One region of the Chryseobacterium sp. 2987 genome, then DNA from elsewhere that is predicted to be linked to it. Evidence: riboswitches for the same ligand, from Rfam matches in the RefSeq annotation. Region 1 holds a riboswitch; the other holds the start of a gene.

The links. Region 1 has a riboswitch for thiamine pyrophosphate ahead of thiS (sulfur carrier protein ThiS). Riboswitches for the same ligand answer to the same signal wherever they lie in the genome.
Positions count from the first base shown of each region.
Region 2: linked by a shared signal. The riboswitch ahead of thiM (hydroxyethylthiazole kinase) and the one ahead of thiS (sulfur carrier protein ThiS) in region 1 are both predicted to bind thiamine pyrophosphate.

Region 1 is NZ_JAVDUN010000003.1:560,469-575,400, forward strand. Features, by position in the region: gene ccoN (cytochrome-c oxidase, cbb3-type subunit I) at 1-921, opposite strand, end outside; gene ccoS (cbb3-type cytochrome oxidase assembly protein CcoS) at 949-1,158, opposite strand; gene J2Y40_RS12205 (heavy metal translocating P-type ATPase metal-binding domain-containing protein) at 1,268-3,646, opposite strand; gene J2Y40_RS12210 (Crp/Fnr family transcriptional regulator) at 3,736-4,449, shown strand; gene panB (3-methyl-2-oxobutanoate hydroxymethyltransferase) at 4,513-5,328, shown strand; gene J2Y40_RS12220 (hypothetical protein) at 5,332-5,649, shown strand; gene J2Y40_RS12225 (RluA family pseudouridine synthase) at 5,656-6,336, shown strand; TPP riboswitch at 6,488-6,584, shown strand; gene thiS (sulfur carrier protein ThiS) at 6,643-6,849, shown strand; gene thiC (phosphomethylpyrimidine synthase ThiC) at 6,862-8,673, shown strand; gene J2Y40_RS12240 (thiamine phosphate synthase) at 8,670-9,257, shown strand; gene J2Y40_RS12245 (thiamine phosphate synthase) at 9,277-9,891, shown strand; gene J2Y40_RS12250 (thiazole synthase) at 9,978-10,754, shown strand; gene thiH (2-iminoacetate synthase ThiH) at 10,763-11,893, shown strand; gene J2Y40_RS12260 (HesA/MoeB/ThiF family protein) at 11,890-12,600, shown strand; gene J2Y40_RS12265 (outer membrane beta-barrel family protein) at 12,688-14,913, opposite strand.
Region 2 is NZ_JAVDUN010000002.1:813,389-828,320, reverse strand. Features, by position in the region: gene J2Y40_RS23975 (thrombospondin type 3 repeat-containing protein) at 1-1,001, shown strand, start outside; gene J2Y40_RS08765 (UvrD-helicase domain-containing protein) at 1,111-3,441, shown strand; gene J2Y40_RS08760 (TonB-dependent receptor domain-containing protein) at 4,394-7,156, shown strand; gene tenA (thiaminase II) at 7,247-7,897, opposite strand; gene thiD (bifunctional hydroxymethylpyrimidine kinase/phosphomethylpyrimidine kinase) at 7,884-8,717, opposite strand; gene thiE (thiamine phosphate synthase) at 8,714-9,349, opposite strand; gene thiM (hydroxyethylthiazole kinase) at 9,346-10,143, opposite strand; TPP riboswitch at 10,210-10,303, opposite strand; gene J2Y40_RS08735 (alpha/beta hydrolase) at 10,825-11,859, opposite strand; gene J2Y40_RS08730 (DUF3037 domain-containing protein) at 11,884-12,267, opposite strand; gene J2Y40_RS08725 (HipA family kinase) at 12,254-13,027, opposite strand; gene J2Y40_RS08720 (DUF4886 domain-containing protein) at 13,043-14,296, opposite strand; gene J2Y40_RS08715 (alpha/beta fold hydrolase) at 14,371-14,932, shown strand, end outside.

The DNA.
Region 1 (14,932 bases):
TGATGGTGCAATAAGCATGATTGAGAAACCTGTTCCCACAGCCTGTGCCCATGCCGGAAGTGCTGTATACTGAAGGTGGTGAGGACCAGCCCAGATATATACGAAAATTAATGACCAGAAGTGAATAATAGACAGTTTGTATGAGAATACCGGTCTGTCTGCCGCTTTTGGCAAGAAGTAATACATTAAACCTAGAACCGGAGTTGTCAGTACGAATGCCACTGCATTGTGACCATACCACCATTGTACAATAGCGTCTTTTGCTCCTGCATAAGCAGAATAAGATTTCCAGCCAGCGAAAGATAATGGAACTTCAAGGTTGTTGAAGATATGAAGCATTGCTACTGCAACCCATGTACCCAAATAGAACCAGATCGCCACATAAAGGTGTCTAACCCTTCTCTTAGCAATCGTCATAATCATATTCACCCCGAAAATGATCCATGATATAGCAATTAATATATCAATTGGCCATTCATGTTCTGCATATTCTTTTGATGTATTGATCCCCATAAAGAAGGTAATGAACGTAGCAACGATCATTAACTGCCAGGTCCAGAAATGAATCCATGACAATGTATCACTATACATTCTTGTTTTTAATAATCTCTGTGTAGAGTAGTATACTCCAACGTAAACAATATTACAAACGAATGCAAAGATTACGGTGTTGGTGTGCAGCATTCTGATTCTACCAAAACCAAATGCACCATGAGTGTTTATTAGCCCTTGAATATTGCCGGAGGCAAGACTATTGATGGTTGTGTCATCAGTTCCGAAAAAGAATTCGGGTAATTCAGGGTAGAAAAGCATTAATGCCGCCGTAAGCCCAAACGTAAACCCTATAAAACCAAAGATGATGGTCGCATAGAGGAACGCACGGACAATACTGTTGTCATAACTAAACTTTTGTGTTTCCATATCAACTATTCACTATTTTTCTCAAATTTATTTATTCTCTCCTATTTTTTTGTCGTCTTTATTTTTGTCGCCATTTTCATCATCTTCTCTGACTACTCTCTCGTCATCGAAAAGGATTCTGACAGCCGGAGATTCATCATCTTCAAACTGCCCTTTTTTGGCATACACTATAAATACGACCAGGAAGATCGCAGCTAAAGAAACACTGCAGACGATCATTAAATATAGAATATCCATTGGACAACAAAATTAACCTATTTTCGGGGTTCAAATTTAGTGAAAAATAATGACATTCATCACGAAATGCCGATTTCAGCTAATTTAAAATCAGTCTAAATAAGAGGCTTTAAGCCTGTTTTTTGAAATGTTTCCGGCCTAAAATCCAGGTAGCAAGTGTAGTAAATGTAACAACAGTAATGGAACTGATTGGCATGATGATTGCAGCGAAGAGCGGATGCATATGACCTGTAACTGCGTAACTTAAACCAACAATATTGTAAAGGAAGCTGATTATGAATGTCATTTTTACAATGGTGATAGAGCCTTTGCAAACGTTCAGGTAATTATCCAGAGTGACCACTTTTTCACCGTTCATAATCACGTCGGAAGATGGAGTAAAGCTGTTCGTATCATCAGCAATAGCAATTCCTACATTACTTTGCTTCAATGCTCCGGCATCGTTAAGACCATCTCCAAGCATGGCCACTTTCATATGCTGATCCTGAAGGGTTTTGATATAATTCAGTTTGTCTTCCGGGCTTTGGTTGAAAGCCATTCCTTTGAAGTTAGGAATAAGCTCCTTAAGCTGTTTTTCCTCTGATGAATTATCCCCGCTCAGGATGAATATTTTGTAATCAGTAAGTTTTGTGAAGAGCTCTTTCAGTTTTGGACGATATTCGTTTTTGAAAATAAATTTCCCTAAGAATTCACCATTTTTACTAATATAGACCGCAGTTTCCAGGTTTTTAGGTTCCTGGTTGTTATATCGTGCAGAACCAATTTTGTAAAGATTTCCCCGTACTTCGGCCTCGTAGCCTTTTCCGGAAATTTCTTTGAAGTTTTCAACGGTGAAATAATCATCACTCACCTCAATGAACTCGTATAGTGATTTTGAAAGTGGGTGGTTGGAGTTTTTTAATAGAGTTTTGATATTTAGAGTATCGAACTCACTAATTTCAGCACCTTCATATCTGATGTTTGATTTTTTACGATGGGTAATCGTTCCGGTCTTGTCAAAAACAATCGTATCAAGCTTAGCGATTTTTTCAATCGTAAGAGTGTCTTTTACGTAAAATTTATTCCGCCCTAATATCCTCATAATGTGGCCGAAAGTGAACGGCGCAGATAGAGCAAGAGCACAAGGGCACGCAATGATCAGGATGGCAGAAATTACCTGGAACATTTTCTCCAGATCGATAAAAGCCCAATACGTTCCGGCTATCACGGCAATGCCTAAAATGATGAATGTGAAATATTTACTGATGCTGTTAGTCAGCGTATCAAGCCCCGTTTCATGCTTTTTGAAAGCTTCTTTGTTCCATAGCTGGGTAAGGTAACTCTGATCGACATCTTTAATGACTTCAAGTTCCAATGAAGATCCGATTTGTTTTCCTCCTGCAAAAATTTTATCTCCGGGCTGTTTACTGATGCTTACACTTTCTCCGGTAATAAAGCTGTTGTCGATATTTCCTTCCCCATTAATCAGGATGGCATCTACAGGAATGATTTCCTGGTTTCTTACTAAAATCCGGTCTCCTACTTTAACTTCAGAAAGAAGAATATTATCCTGTTTTCCTTCAAAATCAACTTTGGTAACAGCAATAGGATAGAAGGATTTGTAATCTCTATCATAAGAAAGCGCACTGTAGGTTCTTTTCTGGAAAATTTTCCCCATCAGCATAAAGAAGAGGAGTCCGCACAAAGTATCAAAATATCCGGGACCGTAATTGGTGGCTACTTCATAGACGCTTCTTCCGAACAGAACAAAGATCCCCAATACAATGGGTACGTCAATGTTAACAATTCCGTTCTTCAGCCCATACCACGCTGATTTATAATAATCCGAAGCTGAATAGAAGACAACCGGGCAGGCCAGCAGGAACATAAGAACTCTGAAAAGACCTTTATAATGTTCCATCCAATAATCTTCTCCACCTACATATTCCGGGAACGCAAGGAACATCCCGTTTCCGAAAGCAAATCCGGCAATCGCAAATTTTACCAACAGTGATTTGTCCAGATGATCTACATTTTTATCTGCTGTTTCAAGGCTGATGACAGGTTTGTAACCTAAATTGGTTAAAAAATTAGCTAGTTCGCTTAATTTGAAATCGTTATGGTTGAATGAAATCTGTAAGGTCTTGCGGGTGAAGTTAACCTGGGAGTAATTAATATTTTTGTTCAGGGTATGAAGGCTTTCTAATAGCCATATACATGATGAACAGTGAATTACTGGGATTTTGAAAGTGACAAGGCTGGTGTTTCCTTCCGAGAAATCAGTGACCTTTTCGAAGATCTCCGGAGTGTCAAGATAATCAAACTGTGAAGAGCTTTCATCACTTGGACGGATTCCTGCTCTTTTATTAAGCTCGTAAAAATTACTTAAATTATTGGTATTCAGAATCTCGTATACAGACTTGCAGCCATTGCAGCAGAAAGTCTTTTCATCAAACAGAATTCTCTCTTTTTCTATACCTTGACCACAATGAAAACAGTTCTCGCTCACCTCCCTAAAATATTGAACTACAAAATTATAACAATTTTTTTTGTTTATCGAGTTAAAAAGTTCTATTTTTGTGATAAATGTCATATAAAATGTCGCAGGAACAACAGATTGCAATTGAAGAGAGGTTCGCCAGAGTTTTTAATGATAAATCTTTTAAGGAAAGACTTTCCAGTGTAGATTTTGAAAAATATATTAACGGCAAAAAAAGACTGAGTTTTCAGAAACATGATACCATTTTTGAGGATGGAGAAACACCAAAGGGAGTGTTTGTTCTGGAAAAAGGGGCCGCTAAATTATCCAAATCAGGGGCTTTCGGCAAAGATCAGATCTTAAGATTTATTAAAGAAGGGGACATTATCGGCTATCGTTCATTGCTTTGCGGGGAAAATTTCCAGGCAAAAGCTGAGGCCATGACAGATATTGAATGCATTTTCCTGCCTGCAGATATTTTTATGTACCTTCTTGAGGTAGATCCGCAGTTGTCTTTTGTGATGCTTCAGAAAATTTCTTACGAATTGGGAGAGTCATCTAATACCATTACTTTCCTTGCTCAGAAAACCGTTAGAGAAAGATTAGCGGAAATATTACTGTTACTGGAACAGAAGTTAGGTGTAGATCCGGAAGGGTTCATCAAAATTTCTTTAACAAGAGAAGAAATTGCCAACATTATCGGTACTGCTACCGAAAGTGCCATCCGTTTGATCTCTGAATTTAAAGGAGACAATCTCATTGAAGTAGATGGAAGAAATATCAAAATCCTGAATCACGACAAACTCATGAAACTAGGTCACGTAGTTTTATAAAAATCATACAAAAATTCAAGTCGGCGCAAGCCGACTTTTTAACTTTTAAAAAATAGATACATTATGTCTGTTCACTCTGAAATTAAAAAAGTTACAACTGAAACCTTGCGTAAAATGAAATTCGACAAGGAAAAAATAACTATGCTTACCGCTTATGACTTTACCACGGCTAAAATGGTAGATGCAGGAGGTGTGGATGCCATTTTGATCGGAGACTCTGCCGCGAATGTAATGGCAGGTTTTGAAACTACACTCCCAATTACATTGGATCAGATGATCTATCATGCTCAAAGTGTGGTAAGAGGTACCGACAGAGCTTTGGTTGTAGCAGATTTGCCTTTCGGAACTTATCAGAGTAATCCTGAAAAAGCATTGGAGTCTGCGGTAAGAATGATGAAAGAAGGCGGTGCACATGCCGTAAAAATTGAAGGAGGAAAAGAAATTTCCAAATCCATTAAAAAGATCATCAATGCTGGGATTCCGGTAATGGGACATCTGGGATTAACGCCCCAGTCTATCTATAAATTCGGAACCTATAAAGTAAGAGCAAAAGAAGAAGCGGAAGCTGAAAAATTGATTGCTGATGCACAGCTTTTAGAAGAATTGGGATGTTTCTCCATTGTATTGGAAAAAATTCCGGCTGATTTAGCTAAAAAAGTTACCGAAAGCATTTCTATTCCTACCATCGGAATCGGTGCAGGAGCAGACTGTGACGGACAGGTTCTGGTATATCATGATATGGTGGGGATGAACAAAGGTTTCAGTCCTAAATTCCTGAGAAGATATCTTGATCTTTATACTGAAATTACAGGAGCCGTTTCCCAATATGTGAAAGATGTGAAAAGTGTTGAATTTCCAAATGAAAGTGAAAGTTATTAATCTATGAACAATCAACAGAAATCACTTCAGGGAATATTGTCTATTGCAGCACTGATCTGTCTTGCTGTAGGCTGGTTTAATTTATTTTCTCCGGAAATCAATCATCTTCTTTCAAGAAAGGTGTTTTATGTACTGATAGGGGCAAGCTTCTTTATTCAGGCACCTTTATTTTTAAACAAAAATCTGTCGTATGCGATGTACGGCGCAGCATTGATCTGTATTGTAGGAGCATTTCTGCCGGATGATTCAAAACTTTCAGCGATTAAAACGTTGGGGCTTTTAGGAGGAATTATCCTTTCATTGGCCAACAGACCGAGATAAATTCAGATGATGGAGGAGCAGATTGTATATGAAGACAACCATCTTCTGGTGGTCAATAAAAAAGTCGGTCAGCTTGTACAGGGTGATAAGACCGGTGATGAATCATTATTAGAGACCATCAAGAATTTTATAAAAAAAAGAGATAACAAACCGGGGAATGTTTTCCTCGGTCTTGTTCATCGTATAGACCGGCCCACCTCAGGTCTGGTAATCTATGCCAAAACGTCCAAGGCGCTTTCCCGTCTTACCCAGATGGTAAAAAACAGGGAAATTAAAAAGACCTATTGGGCAATAGTGGGTAAGGAAATGATCCCGAAAACTCAAAGGCTGGTTCATTATTTAAAGAAAAACGAAAAGAACAACAAAGCAATCGTATTTCCCAAAGCTACAGATGGTGCAAAAGAGGCAATTTTAACCTATCATGTGATCAAAACACTGGATAATTATATGCTTCTTGAAATTGATCTGGAAACAGGAAGGCATCACCAGATCCGTGCCCAGCTTTCTAAAACCGGAGTGCCCATCAAAGGAGATCTTAAATACGGTTCTCCCCGCTCCAACCCGGATGGAGGAATTAATCTTCATGCGAGAAAACTGGAGTTTATTCACCCGGTTACCAAGGAAAAAATAGAGATTACCGCTCCCGTTCCACAGAATGATGCCGTTTGGAGAGCTTGTGATGAATAAAAAAAACCTGCAAATTTTCTGCAGGTTTTTTTATGGCATTCTTTTATTTGTATTTAATGTGCAATGAATTGCATCAATAAAATATTATTTTGTTGATGGTTTTTGTTTAAAAACTAAATTTTGCCTGTTCTGAAAAAATAACTAACTTCGTCCCATACTTTAGGGGTGTCTGTGAACAACAGACTGAGACTTTACCCTTTGAACCTGATCTGGATCATACCAGCGTAGGGAAAAGTAGGTGACTTTTGCTGTGCATTCTATTGTACAATAACAGCCATTCCTAAAGTATATTTAAAATTATTAGGAATGGAACTTACAATCAACCACACCCGAAAAACATTTGCTGTACTTCCCGAAAATCTGGAAGCACTAATGGCTATGGAACTCCCCGGAAAGAAAAAAGGAATTGCCGTAGCCCTCAACAACCGTATTGTTCCGCTGTCCGCCTGGGCAGAGACCATTCTCAATGATAAAGATTCAGTATTAATCATCACAGCTGCCCAGGGCGGCTAATAAAATACAGTTATGGCTCATTCAATCACACGTTCGCCTTTTCCCAACTCTAAGAAAGTCTATGTGGAAGGCACAATACATCCTGTAAGGGTCGCTATGCGCGAAATCCAGTTAAGCCCTACAAAACTCACCAATGGTACTCTTGAAGATAATCCTCCGGTAACGGTTTACGATACCTCGGGACCTTATACCGATGAAAGTTCAGAGATTAATATTCTGAAAGGCTTACCGAGAATCCGGGAACAGTGGATTCTTGAAAGGGAAGATGTTCATGTTCTGGACAGTATCACTTCAGAATACGGAAAGACCCGCCTTGCAGACACCGGTCTTGATGAATTGCGTTTTTCCTATAACCACAATCCTAAAGTGGCCAGAGAAGGGAAAGAAGTAACCCAGCTTTATTATGCAAAAGAGGGTATCATTACACCGGAAATGGAATATGTAGCGATCCGCGAAAATCAAAGAATTGAACAGCTGCAATCGGTTTTAAAAGAAATGGCTTTTCAGCATTCAGGAAACAGTTTCGGAGCCAATACTCCCAAAAGCAAGATCACTCCTGAATTTGTAAGAGATGAAATTGCAGCGGGAAGAGCAATAATTCCGAATAACATCAACCACCCGGAAAGTGAACCCATGATTATCGGGAGGAATTTCCTTGTAAAGATCAATGCGAATATTGGAAACAGCGCTGTTTCGTCAAGCATTGAAGAAGAAGTTGAAAAAGCGGTCTGGGCATGCCGTTGGGGTGCAGATACCATTATGGATCTTTCCACCGGAAAAAATATTCACGAAACAAGAGAGTGGATCATAAGAAACAGCCCGGTTCCTATCGGTACCGTTCCTATTTACCAGGCCCTCGAAAAAGTAAAAGGAATTCCTGAAGATCTGACGTGGGAAGTTTTTAAAGATACCCTTATCGAACAGGCAGAGCAGGGAGTATCTTATTTTACCATTCATGCGGGAGTTCTGCTTCGATATATTCATTTAACGGTTAACAGAGTGACCGGAATCGTCTCAAGAGGCGGTTCCATCATGGCAAAATGGTGCCTTTATCATCATAAGGAAAATTTCCTGTATACCCATTTCGAAGAGATCTGTGAGATCATGAAGAAATACGATGTGGCTTTTTCCTTAGGAGATGGTCTTCGTCCCGGATCCATTGCCGATGCTAATGATGCTGCACAGTTTGCTGAGCTGGAAACTTTAGGTGAACTGACGAAAATAGCCTGGAAACACAATGTACAGGTCATGATTGAGGGTCCCGGTCACGTCCCGATGCACATGATCAAAGAAAATATGGATAAACAGCTGAAAGAATGTCACGAAGCGCCGTTTTATACCTTAGGCCCGTTAACAACAGATATTGCCCCGGGCTACGATCACATCACTTCAGGAATTGGCGCTGCAATGATTGGATGGTTCGGGTGTGCCATGCTGTGTTATGTAACACCAAAGGAGCATTTGGGACTTCCCAATAAAAAAGATGTTAAGGATGGAGTCATTACTTATAAACTGGCGGCTCATGCGGCCGATCTGGCAAAAGGACATCCCGGCGCACAGTACAGAGACAATGCATTAAGCAAGGCAAGATTTGAATTCCGATGGGAAGATCAGTTCAACCTTTCACTAGATCCGGATACCGCCAGAGCTTATCATGATGAAACCCTTCCGGCGGAAGGCGCAAAGATTGCCCACTTCTGTTCGATGTGTGGACCCAAGTTCTGTTCCATGAAAATTACTCAGGAAATCAGAGAGTCTGCCGAGAAAGGAATGCTGGGCAAATCTCAGGAGTTTATAGAAAAAGGAAAGGAAATTTATATATGATCATTGTTATCACTCCTGAACTGATGATTCCTGATGAAACGAAAATGATTAATCAACTGTTCCGGAAAGGACTGGAACTGCTCCACATCAGAAAACCTTTTATCGGGATGAATGGAATGCTGGATTTTCTTAATGGGATCGACAGACTTTTTTATCCTCAGCTGGTATTGCACAGTCATTATGAAGTGGCTGACGAGTATAATATCTCACGTCTTCATTTCAGGGAAACAGCACGGTTGAATGGAGAGCATCAAACATACATCGGTAAAGGTATTCTTTCAACATCTGTTCATGATATTAAAGCTTTCAATAAGCTGGACAAAGAATGGGAGTATGCTTTTATCAGCCCGGTTTTTCCAAGTATTTCGAAAAAAGGATATGGTGAAAATACGAAAACCATTCATGAAATATCTTCTCGGAGCAATCCTGATGTAAAACTGGTTGCGCTGGGCGGAATCAATGAAAATAATATCAGAGAAGCGTTGGATTATGGAGTGGACGGAGTGGCTCTGCTGGGCGGAATCTGGGAGAGTAATCATTCTTTACAAACCTTTGAAAACTGCAGGAAAAATTCTCTTTTGTAATCGAAATAATGAATCAACAATGGAAAAATTACAATACATATCACAGGGAAATACAAGAAAAGAGCAGGAGCTTAATATCCGGAATGCTCTGGATAATGGGATACAGTGGGTTCAGGTCCGGTGGAAAAATGCTCAGGGAAATGAATTGATTAACCTCTGTGAAGTTTCAAAGAAGCTGTGTTCAGAATACCGTGCGTCTCTTATCATTAATGACCATATCCAATTAGTAAAAGAAACCGATGCAGACGGAGTTCACTTAGGGCTTAATGATGATTCGGTTGAAAAAGCAAGGCTGATTTTGGGTGATCATAAAATAATAGGAGGGACAGCCAACACCATAACCGATGTTCTTCAAAGGATGAATGAGCCATGTGATTATATTGGTCTGGGCCCTTTAAGGTTTACGGCTACCAAAGAAAAGCTGAGCCCTGTTCTTGGTTTTGAGGGATATCGCAGCATCATTGAAAATATAAAAGAAAAATCATTGGAGATCCCGAAGATCTTTGCAATTGGCAGCGTTACCCTTGAAGATATTTTACCCTTGCAGCAGATCGGTATTTATGGAGCTGCAGTTTCAGGGGAGATTACCAGACAGCCGTCAATGATTGAAGATTTTAAAAAAGTAATGATATAAAATCGGAATAAACTCAATTTTCCGTTACCCGCTGTAAATGAAAATTGAGATTAGGGGATGATTTTAGAAAAAGCAAATAATTGAATATGAATAATCAAAAATTAGTAATAGCAGACCGGGTATTTGAATCAAGACTGTTTCTGGGAACCGGTAAATTTGGTAGCCTTGGAGAAATGGCAGCATCTATTACCGCTTCAGAAACCAATATGGTAACGATGGCCCTGAAAAGAATTGATTCTCAGGCCGAGGAAGACGGATTGCTGGATTCACTGAAAAGCACCCATGTACATCTGCTTCCCAATACCTCAGGAGCAAGAACAGCTAAAGAAGCGGTATTGGCGGCTCAGCTTGCCAGGGAAGCTCTGGAAACCAACTGGGTTAAGCTTGAAATTCATCCCGATCCGAAATATCTTCTTCCGGATCCTATTGAAACCCTGTACGCAACGGAAGAACTGGCAAAGCTTGGGTTTGTGGTAATGCCGTACATTCATGCAGATCCTGTACTCTGTAAACGTCTTGAAGATGCCGGAACTGCTGTAGTAATGCCTTTGGGAGCACCAATCGGAACAAATAAAGGATTGAGAACACTGGATTTTCTGGAGATTATTATCAGCCAGAGCAATGTTCCTGTTGTGGTAGATGCCGGAATAGGAGCACCTTCAGATGCAGCCAAAGCCATGGAAATGGGAGCAGATGCAGTTCTCGTGAACACAGCCATCGCTGTAGCAGGAAATCCTGTGAATATGGCGGTTGCTTTTAAAGAAGGGGTAATTGCAGGAAGAAGAGCATTTGAATCTGGGCTTGGGGCAGTGATCAATCATGCGGAGGCTTCCAGCCCGTTAACTTCATTTTTATTTGAATAATATTGGTAATGAGCAGCTTTAAAGATATTTTTGAACGCTATCACTGGGATGAAATAAAAATAAGACTGGAGAAAGTAACTCCTTCTGATGTATTGCACAGTCTTCAGAAAAGCAACAAAACACTGGATGATTTTCTAAACCTGCTTTCTCCGGCCGCTGCTGAAAATTTGGAACTGATGGCGAAAATTACCAGAGCAGCCACTCAGAAACGTTTTGGAAAAACAATTCAGTTATATGCCCCGATGTATCTCAGTAATGAATGTCAGAATATCTGTACATACTGTGGTTTCAGCCTTGATAATCCGTTGAGACGGAAAAGGCTTTCGGATACGGAAATTATGGTGGAAGCTTCCGTTTTAAAATCAATGGAAGTGAATCATGTGCTGCTGGTAAGCGGTGAAGCCAATAAAACAGTAGGAGTCTCTTATTTCCGCAATGCTGTTCGTCTGCTCAGAGCTCATTTTGCCAATATTTCAATCGAAGTACAGCCGTTGTCGGAAAAAGAATATTCAATGCTTCATCAGGATGGGGTGCATTCTGTGTTGGTATATCAGGAAACCTATCATCAGGAGGTCTACAAAGAATACCATCCGAAAGGAAAGAAATCAAACTTTCATTTCAGACTGGAAACACCGGACAGAATCGGAAAAGCGGGAATCCATAAGGTAGGTCTTGGCGTCTTGCTAGGCCTGGAAGACTGGAGAGTGGATAGTTTTTTTAATGCGCTTCATATTGATTACTTACAGAAAACATACTGGAAGAGCCGTTTTTCAGTTTCATTTCCAAGACTTAGGCCAGCAGAAGGAATTATTGAGCCTAATTTTATCATGGAAGATAAAGACCTTCTGCAACTGATATGTGCCTACAGGATATGGAATGAAGACCTTGAAATCTCTATATCCACCCGTGAAAACGAAAAATTCAGGGATCATATTATTTCTCTGGGAGCAACAGCCATGAGTGCAGGTTCCAAAACAAATCCCGGTGGTTATGCTGTGGATAAAGAATCTCTGGAACAGTTTGAAACCAGTGACGAGCGCAGTATGGAAGAGATTAGGAAGGTTATTAAAAAGGCGGGATATGATCCTGTGATGAAAGATTGGGATCCCGTTTATAATGGTTTTATATCATCTATATGAAAAAGGAAGATGTTTTTGCACGATACAGCCGACAGATATTTATAGAAGAAATAGGATTGGACGGTCAGAAGAAAATTCAGGCCGCCAAAGTTCTGATTATAGGAGCCGGAGGTTTAGGAAGCCCTGTTATTCAGTATCTGGCTGCAGCAGGAATTGGAATGCTTGGAGTGGCAGACTTTGATGAGGTTGAGCTCCATAACCTGAACCGTCAGGTCATTCATAATGAACATACTGTTGGAATGCCGAAGACTAAAAGCGCAGCGAAGTTTGTGGAAAATCTCAATCATCAGGTTAAATGCATAGAAATTGAGGAAAAAATCAATGAATTCAATGCCGGAAAAATTCTTGATCCATACGATATTATTATTGATGGATCAGATAATTTTTCAACAAGATATCTGGTGAATGATACCTGTATACAATTAAAAAAGACTTTGGTGTATGGCAGTATTTTCGGATTTTCAGGCCAGGTTGCTGTCTTTAATCATAACGGCAGTAAAAACCTAAGGGACCTGTTTCCTGAACCTCCCTTTGATGAAGATATCCCAGATTGCGACCGTCTTGGTGTTCTGGGAGCTCTGCCAGGAATAATAGGAAGTATGATGGCCATGGAGGCTTTAAAAATTATTGCACACCTTCCGGTTAATTTAAACCAACTAACCTTGGTGGATACACTAGGCTGGCGGTTTCAGACCGTAGATTTTTAATAGGTTAAAGGATGTCGGTCGTTCTGCTTATAAAAAATCTTAAAAATAAAAAGAGGCAGTAATCATCTACTGCCTCTGTTTTATCTGTTATTGCGGGGTCTGCATTACCCCTCCGCTTTCTTCTTTTTTAGTCTGGTTTAGGATGTTCGGATCTTCTTTTGCCAGTTTGTTTTTGGTTGGAATCTTATAATTGATTGAGATTCCGAAATTTCTCGTGTCATTTTTAGAACGAATCGTTACCGGTACTCCCTGCAGTGGGCTGGAATGAGCCTGCATTACCTGAGAATTGAAGATGTCATTCGCAAACAGAGAAACCGTTAAACGCTTATCCATAAACTTCTTGGTCAAAGTAAGGTTAAGAGAGTTGTTGAATGGTTTGTCTGCCGTAAAATAGAAGTAACTTCCTTTCGGGGTTAGATAACTGTAATTGGCATTCAATGTTATTTCTTTAGGAAGAAGTAACTGGGTCATTACGTTGAAGATCCAGAACCCTTTGTTGTTCAGGTCATCAATTTCATGCTTCTGGTATCCTGCATAAAGATACATAAAGTTGATCTTGTCAGGATTGAAGTTGAATTTCATAATTTCGCTCATAGGCTTGCTGAAAATCATAAACGGAATCGGAAGACCCACATTAAAATTATGGATTCTCATATTGGAAATATTCACCTGCTGGTTATACAGGTTCTTTCCGTCCCTCATGATAAGCTGTGCTACCTGATTTTTTGCTGAACTTACACTATATCCCACAAAAGCATAGTCAAAAGCAGAAACTTTCACCTCATAGTTATCAAATATAGTCGGCTGAAGGTTCGGGTTACCGTTGATCTGAGTATTGGGGCCTCCAAACGTTGTGTTGTTCGGGTTCAGGGCTGAAATACTCGGAAGACTGATTTTTTTGTTATAATTCGCAATAACATTAACCTGGTTCATCAGACTGTACTGTACACTGGCATTCGGGAAGAATTTAAACTTATTGAAAGGAATAAGATCCGCTTCTACCAAACCTTTTTGTGAACTGTACACTCTGGTAACCCCGGAAATATCATAATTCTCGGCACGGCCTCCCAAAATGAAATCAAACTTTTTCAGCTTAGCCTGGAATTCAAGATAAGTGGATGCCGTCTGTCTTTGGTACTCCAAGTTAGTTATTCCTCTGCTTTCAGTATCGAAATCCATTTTTTCATATAAACCTCCGAAGCTTACCTTACCTCCATCCATCAGCTTGATCGGCTGAGAATAATCTACTTTTAGATTCGCAATTCTCATATCCGTGCTGTTGTTCAGGATGTTTCCGGTAAAATTATTTACTGGCTGACCGTCTGTAAAACGTTCATATCTCAGGATGTTGTCCTGGTTGAATTTATTATCAGATTTTGTAAAACCAAACTGGAAATCAAGCTTTTTCGATTTATCATCAAAACGCTTTTGGTACGTTACTACCGCCTCCTGTCTTACATTATTGGAATTTGACGCATCAAAATTGTTATTAAAAGTATAATCCTTCAGGTAATATCCATCAGGGTTGGTAATATCCGGAATTATTTTCGTGGCAAACCCGCTGCTTAGCGTGTAATTATCATTATTGTTGTGATAAATGTCATAGTTCAACAATAGTCGGTCTATCCCAAGATCAAAAGTAACCCCGGCTTTGGCAAAATAGCCGCGACTTACCCTGTCCGTATTGCTGTTCAGCAATTCGTCCTGCTGGTTGAGCATCATGTTTTCACGGTAATTCTGACCCACGTTCAACTGCCATCCGAAATACTTGTTTCTGGCATTTAAATTCACAGAATTGCTTGTTCTGCTTCTGTATTTATCATAATCCGAGAATGAATAGTTTCCGGAATAGGTAGCCGTTAAATACTTATTGGCATTTTTATTCGTGATGATATTCATGATAGCCCCTCCTGAAGTAGCAGGAAATTCTGCTCCCGGCTGTGTAATGACTTCAATTCGGTCTACGGAGTTGGCTGGCATCCCTTCAAGAAAGGAGTTCAGGTCATTAGAAGTAATATTTAAAGGCCTTCCGTTCAGATAGACATCCAGCATTTTCCCCTGATACATCATTCCTGCAATATCTGTGGAAACCAATCCCGGAAGTTTTTTTACTCCCTCAAGAACATTTCCTGTATTCAGCTGAGGCTGCTCTGAAAAATCGAAAATAGTACGGTCTGCCTTTTGTTCAACGGCTTTTTTAGTTTTGGTGATGACAACCCCTTCAATTTGCTTTTCTTTCGTGGTATTGTTCTTTTCCTGTGAATAGGCGAAAATAGAGCCCAACAGGGATAAAGTCAATATAGTTTTTTTCATAATGTTTTTTTACATCTAT
Region 2 (14,932 bases), on a different contig from region 1:
TCAATAGGTGCCTGAAGGAATTTAGCAGGAAAACCTGTCTTTCTGATGAAGATAAGGATGGAATTCTTTTTTATCTGGATAAATGCCCTAAAGAAGCTGGGCCTGTAGAAAATAGCGGCTGCCTGCTGCCGGATCAGGACAAAGACGGAGTTTTGGATCAGGATGATGAATGTCCGGCAAATCCAGGGCCGGCAGAAAATAATGGATGCCCATGGATGGATACGGATAAGGACGGAGTTCAGGATAAAGATGATGCCTGTCCGGATGTATTTGGTGCAGCAGATAATCTTGGCTGTCCTCGACCCAAAAAAGATTGCAAAAAAGTATATGAAAGAGAGAAAACCCAATATGAAGAAGACCTGAAACAGGTTGAGAAAATGGATTTCAATCTACTTTTTACCATTATTTTAGAAGATGAGGATTTTAAAACATTCTTTATACCCAAAAGGAAATTTATTTTCCTGAGAAAAATAATTACAGGACCTTCTGCGGAATGTGGAAATGACCCTTATTATGATTGTCCGCATTTTGAAAAGATCATTGGGGCAGATGTTTTCAATAAATTGTGGAGCCCTGAAAATTTTAACAGATTCAGAAAAAAGACAGGTAGCAGTACCATCATTCCTGTACCGACTTTACAAAGAGGTGACGGAATTTTTTTCGGCCTGGAAAATGATGAAAATAATTACTTTGTAAATAATGGCATCACTCCGTTTTACAAAGGAAAAGTGAATGATAACGGAAGAATACAAAATATTTATTACATCTCCCCTCAAAAGCCTGTTGAAGATCTATTCATTACCAGAAAGGATGAGAAATTTATAGATATTGAGAGTGTGAGTTTCGGGATTGCAATGTATCCGAGGTACGACACTGAAGGTCATATGGGTTTTATGATCCAGCTGAGCTTTTCAGATTCTGAAGGAGCTTCCCGTAATGTACCGGCAAAATTCTATCAATTCAAAGAAAGAAAATGGGTTCAGATAAAAGGTCTTGAATAAGCAAACCTCTACAGCACTGAAAGAATACCCGTTCGGAAGTTAAATTGGTCTCATAATTTGAATTCTCCTTTGAATGCATTAATTTTGTGTTCCAAAAATTTTTTGCAGCATGGATTATCTGAAAGGACTCAATGAATCACAATATGAAGCCGTTACCTCTTTACAGGGACCTCTGATGGTACTTGCGGGAGCGGGCTCCGGAAAAACACGTGTACTTACGATGCGTATTGCCCACCTGATTAATAACGGAGTAGACCCTTTCAATATCCTGGCTCTAACCTTTACCAATAAAGCGGCCCGCGAAATGAAAGACCGTATTGCCAAGGTAGTAGGGACCAGCAATGCAAGAAGTTTATGGATGGGAACCTTTCACTCGGTTTTTGCAAGAATCCTGAGAATTGAAGCCCACTATCTGGGATACCCTTCCAATTTTACAATCTATGACCAGCAGGATGCCCTGAATGTGATCAAGAAAGTATTGAAAGACATGAATATCGATGCCGATCTTTATAAACCTAAAAAAGTTCAGGCGAGAATTTCGACGTATAAAAACAACCTGATCACGGTAAAGGCCTATTTCAACAATCCGGAACTGATGGAAGCAGATGAAAAAGCCAATATGAAATTTATCGGGCAGATCTATCAGAGATATGTGGATGCTTGTTTCAAAAATGGGTCCATGGATTTTGACGACCTTCTGCTAAAAACTAATGAACTTTTGACCCGTTTTCCGGAAGTACTGGCTAAATATCAGGACAGATTCAGATATATCATGGTGGATGAGTACCAGGATACCAACCATTCACAGTACCTTATTGTAAAAGCACTGGCTTCAAAATTTGAAAATATCTGTGTGGTAGGGGATGATGCCCAGTCGATTTATTCTTTCCGAGGAGCAAATATCTATAATATCCTCAACTTTAAAAAAGATTATCCTGACGCCATTACTGTTTCACTGGAACAGAATTACCGTTCAACACAAACGATTGTGAATGCTGCCAATGTTGTGATCGCAAAAAACCTTCAGCAGTTCAAAAAGAATGTATTCAGTGATAATGAAGAAGGGGATAAAATCAAAGTATACCGTTCCCTTTCCGATGCGGATGAAGCTAATTTCGTAGCTGGAAATATTTGGGAACTGCGTAACCGCGACCAGAGAAAATACAGTGATTTTGCCATTTTATACAGAACCAACTCTCAGACCAGAGGGTTTGAAGATGCATTAAGACGTAAAAATATTCCATACAAAGTATATGGAGGACTTTCCTTCTATCAAAGAAAAGAAGTAAAAGACCTTATTGCTTATCTCAGACTTCTGATCAATGAAAATGATTCTGAAGCGCTGACAAGAATCATCAATTACCCTGCAAGAGGAATCGGAGAAACTACACAGAATAAGCTGATTGTTTTTGCAGATGCCCAAAATGTTTCCATTTCAAAAGTTTTGGATAATCTTCCGATGTATGCTCCGCAATTAGGCTTGAATAATGGAGTTTTAAATAAGCTAAATGATTTCTGGTCGATGATCAAAGCATTTCAGGTACTGCTGAAAACTGAAACGGCTTACAGCGTAGCGATGGAAGTGGCAAAACGAAGCGGACTGATCAAGTTTTTAAAAGATGATCAGACCCCCGAAGGAATTTCTCGTGTAGAAAACGTACAGGAATTAATGAACTCCATGCAGGGATTCATTGAAGAGCAGATGCAGTTGGAAGACGGAGACCCAAGCCTTTCCAACTTCCTTGAAAACATTGCCCTTTCTGCCGATACTCAGGATAAAGAACTGGAAGATGATATGGTCTCTTTGATGACAATCCACCTTTCAAAAGGTCTCGAATTCCCGGTAGTTCACCTGGTTGGACTTGAAGAAAATCTTTTCCCGAGCTTTATGAGTTCTGCAACCCGCGAAGACCTGGAAGAAGAAAGACGTCTGTTTTATGTGGCACTGACCAGAGCAGAGAAACAGGTGTTCTTTTCATATGCCATTTCCCGGTTCCAATGGGGAAAAATTACAGATGCCGAGCCTTCACGATTCTTAAGCGAGGTAGATGAAGAATATATTGAATTCATCAATCCGGCCATGGAAAAAAGATTCATCAATAACGCCGGGCTTAAATCCAATATTTTTGATGAGTATCCTTCTGAACAGCGTTCTTTCAGAAAAGTAGAAAAGAAAACGATTGATAGGGGAGATACTTCACAACCAGCTCCTGAAGTAAAAAAACTGAAACCAGTAAGTACAGCCAGAATTATCAATCCAAGCGGGGCCTCTTCCCAGGATATTGAAGTAGGCGATAAAGTAAGACATGACCGCTTTGGAATCGGAGAAGTGACTTTCCTGGATGGAACAGATCCTCAGAACATCAAAGCCAAAGTTGTTTTTATGCATGAAGGTGAGAAAAACCTGATTCTGAAATACGCTAAGCTTACGAAAATATAGAATTCTTCGGTACAGAACTGAAATAACAATATAAAACGGATCCGGTTAAGGATTCGTTTTTTTTGTTGTAGAGAAGGAGAGTTGAGATAATAGACAGATAGATAACAGCTGGATAGATGATAGAGGTAACGGTGAATGGTCAATTTTGCTGCGCAAGGGAATGGTGAGTTTGGGAGTTTGAGATTCAGAGAAAAGATAATAGACGGATAGATAATAGATATTCGGGTTAAGAATAATAATCTCAGTTCAGGATAAGAAAATCAGACTTATATTAAGAGCTATAATTGGTAAACAATGTATAATTTTTTGTAAAAAAACGATATTATTTGAGCTTTTTTAAGTGCTCCGTAGAAGTACTCTGTTCATAGAATTTAATATATGATCTAAGGTGAGCTCCGTAGGAGCGACCTGATAATTATAATGATTAATATGTTACTCTGATAGAGCTTTAATACGACAAAATTTGAAAAACAATTATAATCTCAGTCCGGGATAAAATGTCTGATTTAGACTGGTTTGAAACTGGGAGAAGGAAAGTTATTAAGATCATTAAAAATAAGTGTTGATGTTTAAGGTAATTTGATTTTACAATAGTTTTCAATACTTGTAACTAAAAGTAACTTCTCGCTTCCAGCCTTATATACTTAAACTCCTTAATTCGAACTCAGGTTAATAATAAGAAATGAATCAAAAATAGGTCTTGCCTGATATGAGATACAGAACTGGAACCTTCAGTCTACCACTTAAAACCCGGTAGAGTTTATCTATAGAGGGCTTTACTCCAATATAAAGATCTCATCAATTTCCATCGCCAATCTTTCCGCTTCCATCTGCATAGACAAAAACTATAACTCTTTTTCAAAAAACAAAAGTCTATTAATTTTGTAGACTAATAAAATTACTTTACATTTGCCACTCAAAAAAACATAAACTATTAATTGATGTAAAGGATATGAAAAATAAAAATACCATCTTATCAGCTTCCGTCTTATTTTTTCTGGGAAGTTTTGCTTTCGGGCAGGAAAAAGAAAAAGACAGTCTGAAAACAAATAATGTAGAAGAAGTCGTGGTTCTGGGCTCAAGAGCGGGAGCCAGATCAAAAGTCGACAGCCCGGTTCCTGTGGATGTATTCAATATCAAAGAGGCTTCTGTAGTTCTTCCGCAATCAACTATAGGACAGATACTGAACTCGCTGGCTCCGTCTTTTACTTCTACCATTCAGACGAATTCTGATGGAACAGATCACTTAGACCCCGCCCAGCTGAGAGGATTGGGACCTGATCAGGTTTTGGTTCTGGTTAATGGAAAAAGAAGACACACTTCAGCACTGGTGAATGTGAACGGAACTCCGGGAAGGGGAACGGTAGGAACCGACCTTAATGCCATTCCTTCATTTGCCCTGAACAGAATTGAAGTGCTTCGTGACGGAGCTTCTGCCCAGTATGGATCAGATGCCATTGCCGGAGTTATTAATTTGGAATTAAAAAAAGATACGGGAAAGCTGACGGGGCAGATAAGCTACGGCGGAAATTTAACACCAACCGCAAATGACCATACCGGAAATTTTGACGGTCAGAATATTCAGCTAGATCTTAATTATGGAAACAAAATCGGGAATAAAGGCGGTTTTTATAATATTACCTGGTCTTCACAGTTCAGAGATCCTACTTCCAGAGCAGGAGCAGAAAGCGGATCCATCTATAATGCCTATAATGCCATTGAAAAACGTGCGCTGAACGACGGGGTAAATCTTTCTTCTCTGTTCAGCAATATCAACAATACCCCAAATTCACAGCAGCTTATTGATTATATTCACCAATATTCACAGGGAGTAGGTTATTTCAGCGCGGCACAGCAGAGTGCAATTCAAAATACATCGATTATCCAGGATATAAAGGATGCCCAGGGAAATGTGATCCAGAAAGGACTTCAGTCCTTGCTGAATTTTGATGTTACCGATCAGGAACTGGCTTACAGAGGGCTAACAAGGAAAGATTTCAATATGCAGGTTGGCCAGTCTAAGCTGAACAATCACCAGCTTTTTGCCAATATAGAAGTTCCGGTAAGTGATGACTGGAAAGTGTATTCATTTGGCGGATACAGCATAAGACACGGTGTTTCAGGAGGATTTTACAGAAAGCCTAATCAGAGCAGAACGTTCACAGGATTGTATGCAGACGGTTATCTGCCACAGATCGGAACAGATATTCAGGATTTATCACTTGCAGCCGGAATCAAAGGAAAATGGAACGGCTGGCATATTGATTTAAGTAATACCTTCGGACAGAATTCATTTACCTATAACATCAGAAATACAGGAAATACTTCTTTAAGATTTAATTCTCCAAGAGATTTTAATGCCGGAGGGCTAAGGTTTTCCCAAAATACCATCAATTTAGATTTCTCTAAAAAATATGATGTCTGGAATGGGATTAATGTCGCTTTCGGAGGAGAACATCGCTATGAAAATTTCAAAATAACAGCAGGAGAAGAAGCTTCCTATGCAACCTATGATGTTTCCGGAAATATATGGAATAACAACAGCCCGAGACCTACGGATTTTTTCGGAAATGCACTTCCGGGAGGATCTCAGGTGTTTGGAGGATTCAAGCCGGTGAATGCTGTAGATAAAAACAGGCAATCAGTAGCAGCCTATGCGGATGTGGAGTTCAATTTTACGAACTGGCTTTTGGTGGATGCAGCAGCGAGATATGAGAATTATTCAGATTTTGGATCAACTTTCAATTATAAATTAGCTTCAAGAATAAAAGTAGCGCCCAATTTCAATGTAAGATTGGCCGGATCTACAGGGTTCAGAGCACCATCTATTCACCAGATCTACTATAATGTAACATCTACTTTGTTTACGAACAGCCAGCTTCTGGAAGTAGGTACATTCAGCAATGATTCAAGAATTGCAGAATTACTGGGAATTCCCAAGCTGAAGCAGGAAACGTCCAAATCGGCAAGTGTAGGATTTACTTACAGAATTCCATCCGCGAACTTATCAGTTACAGCAGACGGATATTTTACAAAAATAGACAACAGAGTTATTCTTACCGATCAGTTCTTAAGAGCCAACGTACCAACAGCAGCTCAGGAAGCTTTTGATGCGGAAAATGTAAGTGGCGCCCAGTTTTTCACCAATGCCATTGATACCGAAACAAAAGGCGTAGATGTTGTGATTGCTCATAATATAAGAGTTTCAGGATTGAAACTGGATAACAGTTTTGCCGTAAATCTCAGCCAGACCAAGAGAGTAGGAAATATTCATTCTTCCGGATTACTGCAGTCTGCCAACCTTGAAAATACTTATTTTTCTGAAAAATCAAGAGTATATCTGGAAGAAGCAGTTCCAAGGGTAAAAGCCAGTTTGTCGCATACCCTTTCATGGAAAAATGCCAGTTTCTATCTTAGAAATACCTATTTCGGAAAAGTAACCGGAGCAGATATTATTGATGCCAATGGCGATGGAATTGTGGGGCCTAACGAGCACCAGCAGATCACGGCCAAAATTATTACGGATCTTTCACTAGCCTATCAGTTTACAAAAAATGTAGGATTGACTGTAGGGGTAAATAACCTGTTCGATATTTATCCAACCAGAAACCTTACTGCATCTACCAACAATGATCAGTTTGTGTATTCGCGTTCTACTTCACAGTTCGGGCAGAACGGAAGATATGTGTTCTCCAGACTTAGTTTCAACTTTTAATATTTTTTTTCACTTTCTATTATTATTAAAACAGGTCCCTTTTGAGGACCTGTTTGTTTTGTAATCTGGAATCCAGATATTTTCTCTGAATTATTTCCACATTTTCAAATTATAGGCAGCTTCCCAGAAATGAAACTCCATTCTTGATGACATGACAAATGCTTCGGTCATTTTTTTCCGGGTTTCCTCCGTACTGTTTTTAGCAGCTTTATCACAAATCGCGATAGCATGATCTACAGCCACGGAAAATTCATCACCGCCATAAGTATCAATCCACTTCTGGTAAGGATTATGATTGGTCTTAGGCAGGCTTAAAATATAATTCCCGACTTCCCTGTAAATCCAGAAACAGGGTAATACTGCAGCAATAGCCACTTCTATAGCTTCCAGAGCGGCAGTGCTTCTCAGAAAATGGATATAATGATGGCAGGCAGGCTGTAAAATACCTTTATCCGTAACGCCAAAATCCACGAAATAAGATTCATGTAAGGCATTTTCTACCACAATAGCATTTTCAGCAAACCTCATGAAAGCCAGTACTTCATGAATATCCTGAATTTTTGCAGCAATTAATGAAAGTGTCCGCCCAAAGTGTTCAAGATATAAAGAATCCTGAGCCATATAAAAGCGGAACTTTTCCTGAGGAAGGGTACCGTTTGATAATTCTTTAATAAAAGGCATATCCAGAATAGATTGATACCGTTCTTCTATAACCTGCCAGGTGTGTTCAGACCATTTCATTTTTGATAAGTTTTTGAGGATTAAAAAAGTGATTCAGCGGACCATTTCCAAAGCCGGTTTGTACATCTTTTCCGTTTTCTATAGCCTGATATACATACTGTTGTCCCAAAGAAACAGCATCATACAAAGTTTTACCCTGCGCAAGATAGGCAGCTATGGCAGAGGACAGGGTACAACCGGAACCGTGGGTGTTATTGGTGTCGAATTTTACCGTTTCAAAAGAATGATACTGTTCATTTTCATCGTAATACAATGAAGTTATCGTTGAGGTTTCCTGATGTCCGCCTTTAAGAAGAATGCTTTTACAACCCAGCTTTTTGATCTTTTCCCCTGCCATGTATAAATCTTCAAGGGTATGAACAGACGTATCAGCCAGAATTGCGGCTTCATCCATATTCGGAGTGATAACATCTGCTATCGGAAAAAGTTTTTCAATGATGGCGGTGATGGTCTCTTTCTCAATCAAACGGTGTCCGCTTGTAGCTACCATGACAGGATCAAATACAAGGGGTGTTTTTTTATATTTGGCTAAAGTAGAGACAATGGTTTCCACCAATTGAGGAGTATGAACCATTCCGATTTTAATAGCATCAGGGAAAATATCATCAAGAATGGCTTCGATCTGATCTGCCACCGCTTCTACAGGAACAGGATATATTTTTCTTACTCCCTGTGTATTCTGTACCGGTAAAGCAGTTAGTACCGATGTGGAAAAGCAGCCTAAAGCAGAAGCTGTTTTAATATCAGCCTGAATGCCTGCACCGCCGCTTCCGTCAAATCCGGCAATCGTCAGTACGGATGGGTATTTATATTTTTTCATTTTAAAATTTCATTTTTTAATTCATAGGCTGCCTTTTGAGGATGGGGAGCACTGCAAATCGCAGAAACAACAGCAATGCAGTCCGCACCGGCGTTGATAACTTCTCTTGCATTTCTCAGATGGATATTACCGATGGCAACCAATGGTTTATCAGTAAGGTTTCTGATCTTTGCCACTCCTTCAAGTCCCCATTCCGTTATGGTATCCGTTTTGGTTGAGGTTTTAAAGACAGGGCTTATTCCTAAGTAATCAGACACTGAAGTCTGTTCGTTTTCAAGCTGTGAAAGGTATTCAATAGAGTAACCGATCATTTTATTCTGAATGAGAGGCTGTCGTCTCAGATAAACAGGTGAGGCATCACTGTTACCTACATGAATTCCAGCTGCGTTTACTTTTTTCGCTACTTCAATATTATCATTAATGATGAGCGGAATATTGTATTTTTCTGTAATTTCAATAAGCTGCTGTGCTTTCTTAAGAAATGAAGCAGTGCTGCTGTTTTTTTCTCTCAGCTGGATAACATCAACCCCTCCAAGAATGGCCTGCTCAGCTACTTCAAGAAAATTTTTTCCGGCACAGTCTGCCTCGGAAATAACCAGATATAGCTGATAAGGAAAAGAAGAAAGGCTCATTTCTGTTCAATTTTTATATGGCTGAAAAATTCTTCTTCAGTAATGTTGTACAATTTATCCAAAAGATTGACCTGAAGACTTCCAGGACCTTTACTTTCCCGGACAGCCAGTTCTCCCGATATACCCAGCAATGCCATTGCCGCAGCGGTGGCGATGACCTTATCTTCCTGAATCCCAGCAAAAGCACCTGTTAATGCACTGGCAGAACAGCCGAGACCTGTTACTTTGGTCATCATCGGATGTCCGTTTTTGATATGAATTTCCTGTTTTCCGTTTAAAATAATATCTCTTTCCCCGGAAATACAGACTGTTGTATGATATTGTTCTGCGAGAATCTGTGCTGCGTGTACAGCTTCATTGCTTTGTGCAGTGCTGTCTACTCCTTTTGTTACCGTATTATTAACTTTAGCAAGAGCAATGATCTCAGAAGCATTCCCTCTGATTACCGAAGGTTGATATTGTAAAAGCTGTTGTAAAACATCATCCCTATATGAAGTAGCTCCGGCTCCTACAGGATCCAGAATCCATGGTTTATTGATGGAATGGGCGGTTTCAGCAGCGATGAGCATAGATTCTGTCCAGTATTCATCAAGGGTCCCGATATTAATAACTACGGAATGAACAATATTAACCATTTCGCGGATCTCAGATTTTGCGTGCGCCATAATGGGGGAAGCTCCTGCAGCCAAAAGAGCATTGGCTGTATTGTTCATAACGACATAATTGGTAATGCTGTGAACCAGAGGAGATTTTTGTCTGACAAGCTGTACCTGTTCCCAAAGTATTTTTTCCATTGTTATCATTTAGAATAAAATAAAAAATAGCTTCAGGAGAAATCCAGACAAAAGATACACTGCGGGCAATGTATTTTTGCTTTTCCCTACGTCGGTGTAAGCCGTATCAGGTTCAAAGGGACTCTCTCAATTCTTTTTCAGAATACCCCTAAAGCAAGACAAATGTATAAAAATTATCAGAGCAGGCAAAAACTGACAATGCATTTTCCTTTCAGGAGTATCCAGTCCTTTTCAATAAAAACTGATCTCAATTAAAAAAATAGAAGATGAAAACTTTAGCCTTCAACGAATCCTGTTAATTCAACAGGACAAAAAAATCTGCGTAATCTGCTTTATCAGAAAAATAAAATAGATTGGTTGAAATTTTTCTTTCACGCAAAGATTATTTTTGATACTGCATATTTCAGGAGGCAAAGAGTAGAATCAACTGCGTTGGTTCGATGAAGCTGTGGATTAACCTTCGGCTGTTTTAATTCATAAATAATTGAACACAACTGAAAAAGATAGCTTAAAATCTTTGATTTTCTTGCGCCCTAAAAACATTATAATAATTAAAATCTTTGTGCCATTGCGTTAAGCCAACAGAAAATTTGCTCAATCTTTGAGTTTTAAAAGCACAAGCATCTGTGAAATTTGTGGGATCTGTGGGAAATAAAAACTTTTAAGAAGCCCTTCAGTGCATTATTTCTTCTGGGAAACAATAAAATCTACCATCTGATCTACCATTTGGTCCAGATAGGCTTTATCAGTTGTGGAAAAACTGTGTACACCATTATTAATGACGATTAAAGACGTCTGAACTTTTGCTCTTTTCAATTTCCTATGTAGCTTTTTAGACTGGCTTAAAGGAACTACCGTATCCTTATTTCCCTGTACAATCAAAGTAGGAACTCCATCAGAAACGAAATTAACAGGCGATATGGTTTTTAAGTATTCTATGGCTTTTTGCTGATCTTTGTTGATATCATATCCTGAAAGTCCTTTTACCAGATTCTGCTGCAGGCTGATGATCTTTTTAGAGATCATTCCGATGATAGAAACCGGAATAGTACCCGCACTGGTATGAAAAAGTTTATTAAGATCTGCTGGACCATAATGATCGATCACATAATTCACTTTTGCAGAATAAGATGAAAGTTCCGGGCTGCCGATATAAGTGTTATCAGGAGTATAGGCCGCAAGCAGTGAAAGATGAGCTCCTGCTGAAGCCCCGAAAAGTCCGATGTTATTGACGTCAAAATTATATTTCTCCGCATTTTTCCTGACCCATCTTACGGCATCTTTAGTATCTTCTAATGGTAAAGGGAAATGAGTGTTATCATTCAGGAGCGTATAGTTGATACTGATCACTGCATATTGTCTGGCGATCAGTTTTTTAATGGTATTTTCAACATAATCATCGGCAAGGATCATTTTATCACCTTCTATCCATCCACCTCCGTGAACGTAGATTAAAACCGGAAACCGTTCTGTGAAAGTATTTTTAGGAACATAAAGATCCAGAGCAACAGGACTTCCTTTTCTATTGGTTTTGTATACAATATCTTCGGAAACCGATGCTATTTCCGGAAGCAGGGAACTCTTTACGCGCGGAGCCTGAATTGGAGATTGTGAAAAAGTCTGCGCAAAAAAAGACTGTGAAAAACTTAAAAATAAAATAAAAAACAGGTTTGTAAAAAACCTGTAAAGTGATATGTTATTAATTCTTGAATACATAATAAACTTTTTTTAAGGAATGTGTTATTTTACTAACTCCTCAAAAAGCTTACCAAAGGTGGTCTCCAGATCTTTGGATTTTCCGGGATGTGGTCTGGAAGTCTGTAGAACAGAGCTTCTCACAGCCGTCAGCCAGCGGAAACGTTCAGGAATGTCCAGAAGGGCAATAGGTCCGCCGTCTTTGCCGCCTTCAGCAATTTTTTTGAAACTTTCCAGATTGTGGATAATATCTTCATAATCGAGTTTGCTGTGCATCAGTTTGAATTTATCAGGACACAGGTAGAATTCCACACGGATGAACTTCTCTTTTTTAGAAAACATTACCAGCCCGATATTGAAAAATTCTTCCCTTTCAACTTTAGGCACCAGTCGTATCACGGCGTATTCGTATATTTTATCCTCTTGCATTTTTGGCTTCGTTTACAAAGATTGGGGAATTTTCCAGTCTGGTTTTCAGGAACTGGAAATAGATTTCACGGATCTCTTCAGGAGTTTCATCAGCATCATCCCAATGCAGCCAGTCTTCAGGGATCAGATTGACGATGTCTCTGAAAAGAGTATCATTCAATACAGTATGGGCAAATGCATCTGCTTCATCCAGCATTTTGGCTTGTGGGAGCAGTACATGATCTTTTACATACTTAAACGGTGTCTTGGCTGCTGCATCAAAATTCTGCCATGAGTGGTGGAAATAAAAAGAAGCTCCGTTGTCTATCACCCAGAGTTCTTTATGCCACATCATGAGATTGGTATTTCGGAATGTTCTGTCGATATTCGTAATAAATGCATCCAGCCATACAATTTTAGAGGCCAGAAGCGGATCGATCTTCACACTGGGGTCATAGGTAATAGAACCGGAAAGATAATGAAGCCCCAGATTCAGGCCTTCTGAAAATTTCAAAAGATCCTGGATTTCCTCATCGGCTTCCGTTCTTCCGAAATCTACATCCAGGTTAACCAGTACCAGTTCAGGGATCTTCAGCCCTAAAGCTTCTGTGATCTTTCCGCCCAAAAGTTCGGAGATCAGCATTTTTACTCCATGGCCGGCACCACGGAATTTCAGTACATATTTAAAATCATCGTCAGCTTCTGCCAAAGCAGGAAGAGAGCCGCCTTCCCTCAGAGGAAGGATGTAACGCATTACGGTTACTGTTCTTAAATCCAGCATTCAGCAAAAATAAGGTTATTTTTTCAGAATCTTTTTAGTGAATTCCGTTTCTCCCGCTTTATATTTTAGCAGATACATTCCGGAGGAAAGATGATTCAAAGGAATAGTATATCCTGAAACCGTTTTTTCAAGTTTGTAACGAAGCATCCGTCCTGCAGCATCTGTCAATGAGATCATTGAAATTTTCCCATCGGTATCAATGTTGATGAAATCCTGTACCGGATTAGGGTAAATATGAATGGAAGCTATATTCTGTTCTTTTGTTCCAAGCGTCTGAATAGCTACAGGTTTAGTTTTTATTGAGTTTTTATTGCATGCATTGGTGGTGAGACTCACCTGGTAATTGCCAGTAGAAGTATAGGTATGTTGAGGGTTTTCCAATGTTGAAATCGTTCCGTCTCCGAAATTCCATAGAAAAGACGTTGCATTTTGTGTTTGATTGGTGAACTGTACGGAATTTCCGGATATAGTGTGGGTAAACCGTGTAGGAACATCATTGGTACTGACCAACCATGTATCCAATCCATTGAAAACGATATTTTTTACAATACTTTTTATAGCCTGCGATTCCATAGTAGTAAGGTTTCCATTGAAAGAGGCAAGTTCGGGATCTTTCTTAAATATCAGGGTATAGAAAGTATAAGCTGCTGCCATTGAACCTAAATAGCTTGGGTGTGATCCGTCTGAAGAATAAAGTTCCATTTCCGGATGCTGCTGTCGGATCATTCTCCAGACTTTTCCAACGGGAGAAATAAGGCTTTCATTAAGGCTGGCCATTTCTGTATATCGGGTAGAGATCAGATCATCCATCCCTTCATAAGTACATACCGCTGTATTACCATTGGCACAATTGGTTGCATCTCCGCTTTTGTAGCCCCATGTCATAAAAAATATGGGATTTCCGCAGGCATTGGTACTTTTTATCAGTTCTGCAAGCTGCTTTGCATAGGGAAACATTTCATTTTGGATGTATGAATTAGGGAAAGAAGGAATCTGGCTTTGCTCCTGCAAGACTACATAATCCCAGTTTCCCTGGTTGATTACTGAAGTAACGTCCGGATTTTGTGCATGCTGTTTCAGTCGGGATCCGCCTATTGCGTGGCTTTCGTAGGCTAAGTCATCTCCGGTAGAAGCTGCGATCAATTTTACCAGCTCCGGCAGATTATTGGTGTACGTATAGCTGTTTCCTACAAAGAAAACTCGTTTTACGGTTTGACTGAAGATGAATGAAAATGAAATTAAAAATAAAAAGAGTAGTGTTTTTTTCATATATTTAATTTAGAGTGGATATTACAAATATAACTGTTATTCAAAATATAATACAGTAAATCAAATGTTTATTTATGAAATTGATAAAAGACTTTAATATAAAGCTGGAAAATCCCGATACTAAGACATTTCTGGCTGATGCTTTTTATTCTGAAACCGATGCAAAACTACCGCTGGTCATTTTTGTTCATGGTTATAAAGGCTATAAAGATTGGGGAGCCTGGAGTCTTATGGCTGAAAAGTTCGCGGAAGCCGGTTTTTTCTTTGTGAAATTTAATTTTTCCCATAACGGTACAACAGTAGATGACCTCCGTAATTTTGCTGACCTGGAAGCCTTCGGAAATAATAATTATTCTAAAGAACTTTCCGATTTAGGGGTGGTTATCGATTATTTTAGTCATCATCCTAAAGTTGATGATCAGAAGATCATTCTGATCGGTCATAGCAGGGGAGGAGGGATTTCTATTATTAAAACGTATGAAGATGAGAGGATCAACGGGCTGATTACCCTTGCCAGTGTAGATACTCTGGAACGCTTTCCGAAAGGTGAGGCTCTTGAAAGCTGGAAGAAAAACGGAGTGTATTATGTCCTGAACGGGCGTACCAGACAGGAGATGCCTCATTACTATCAGTTTT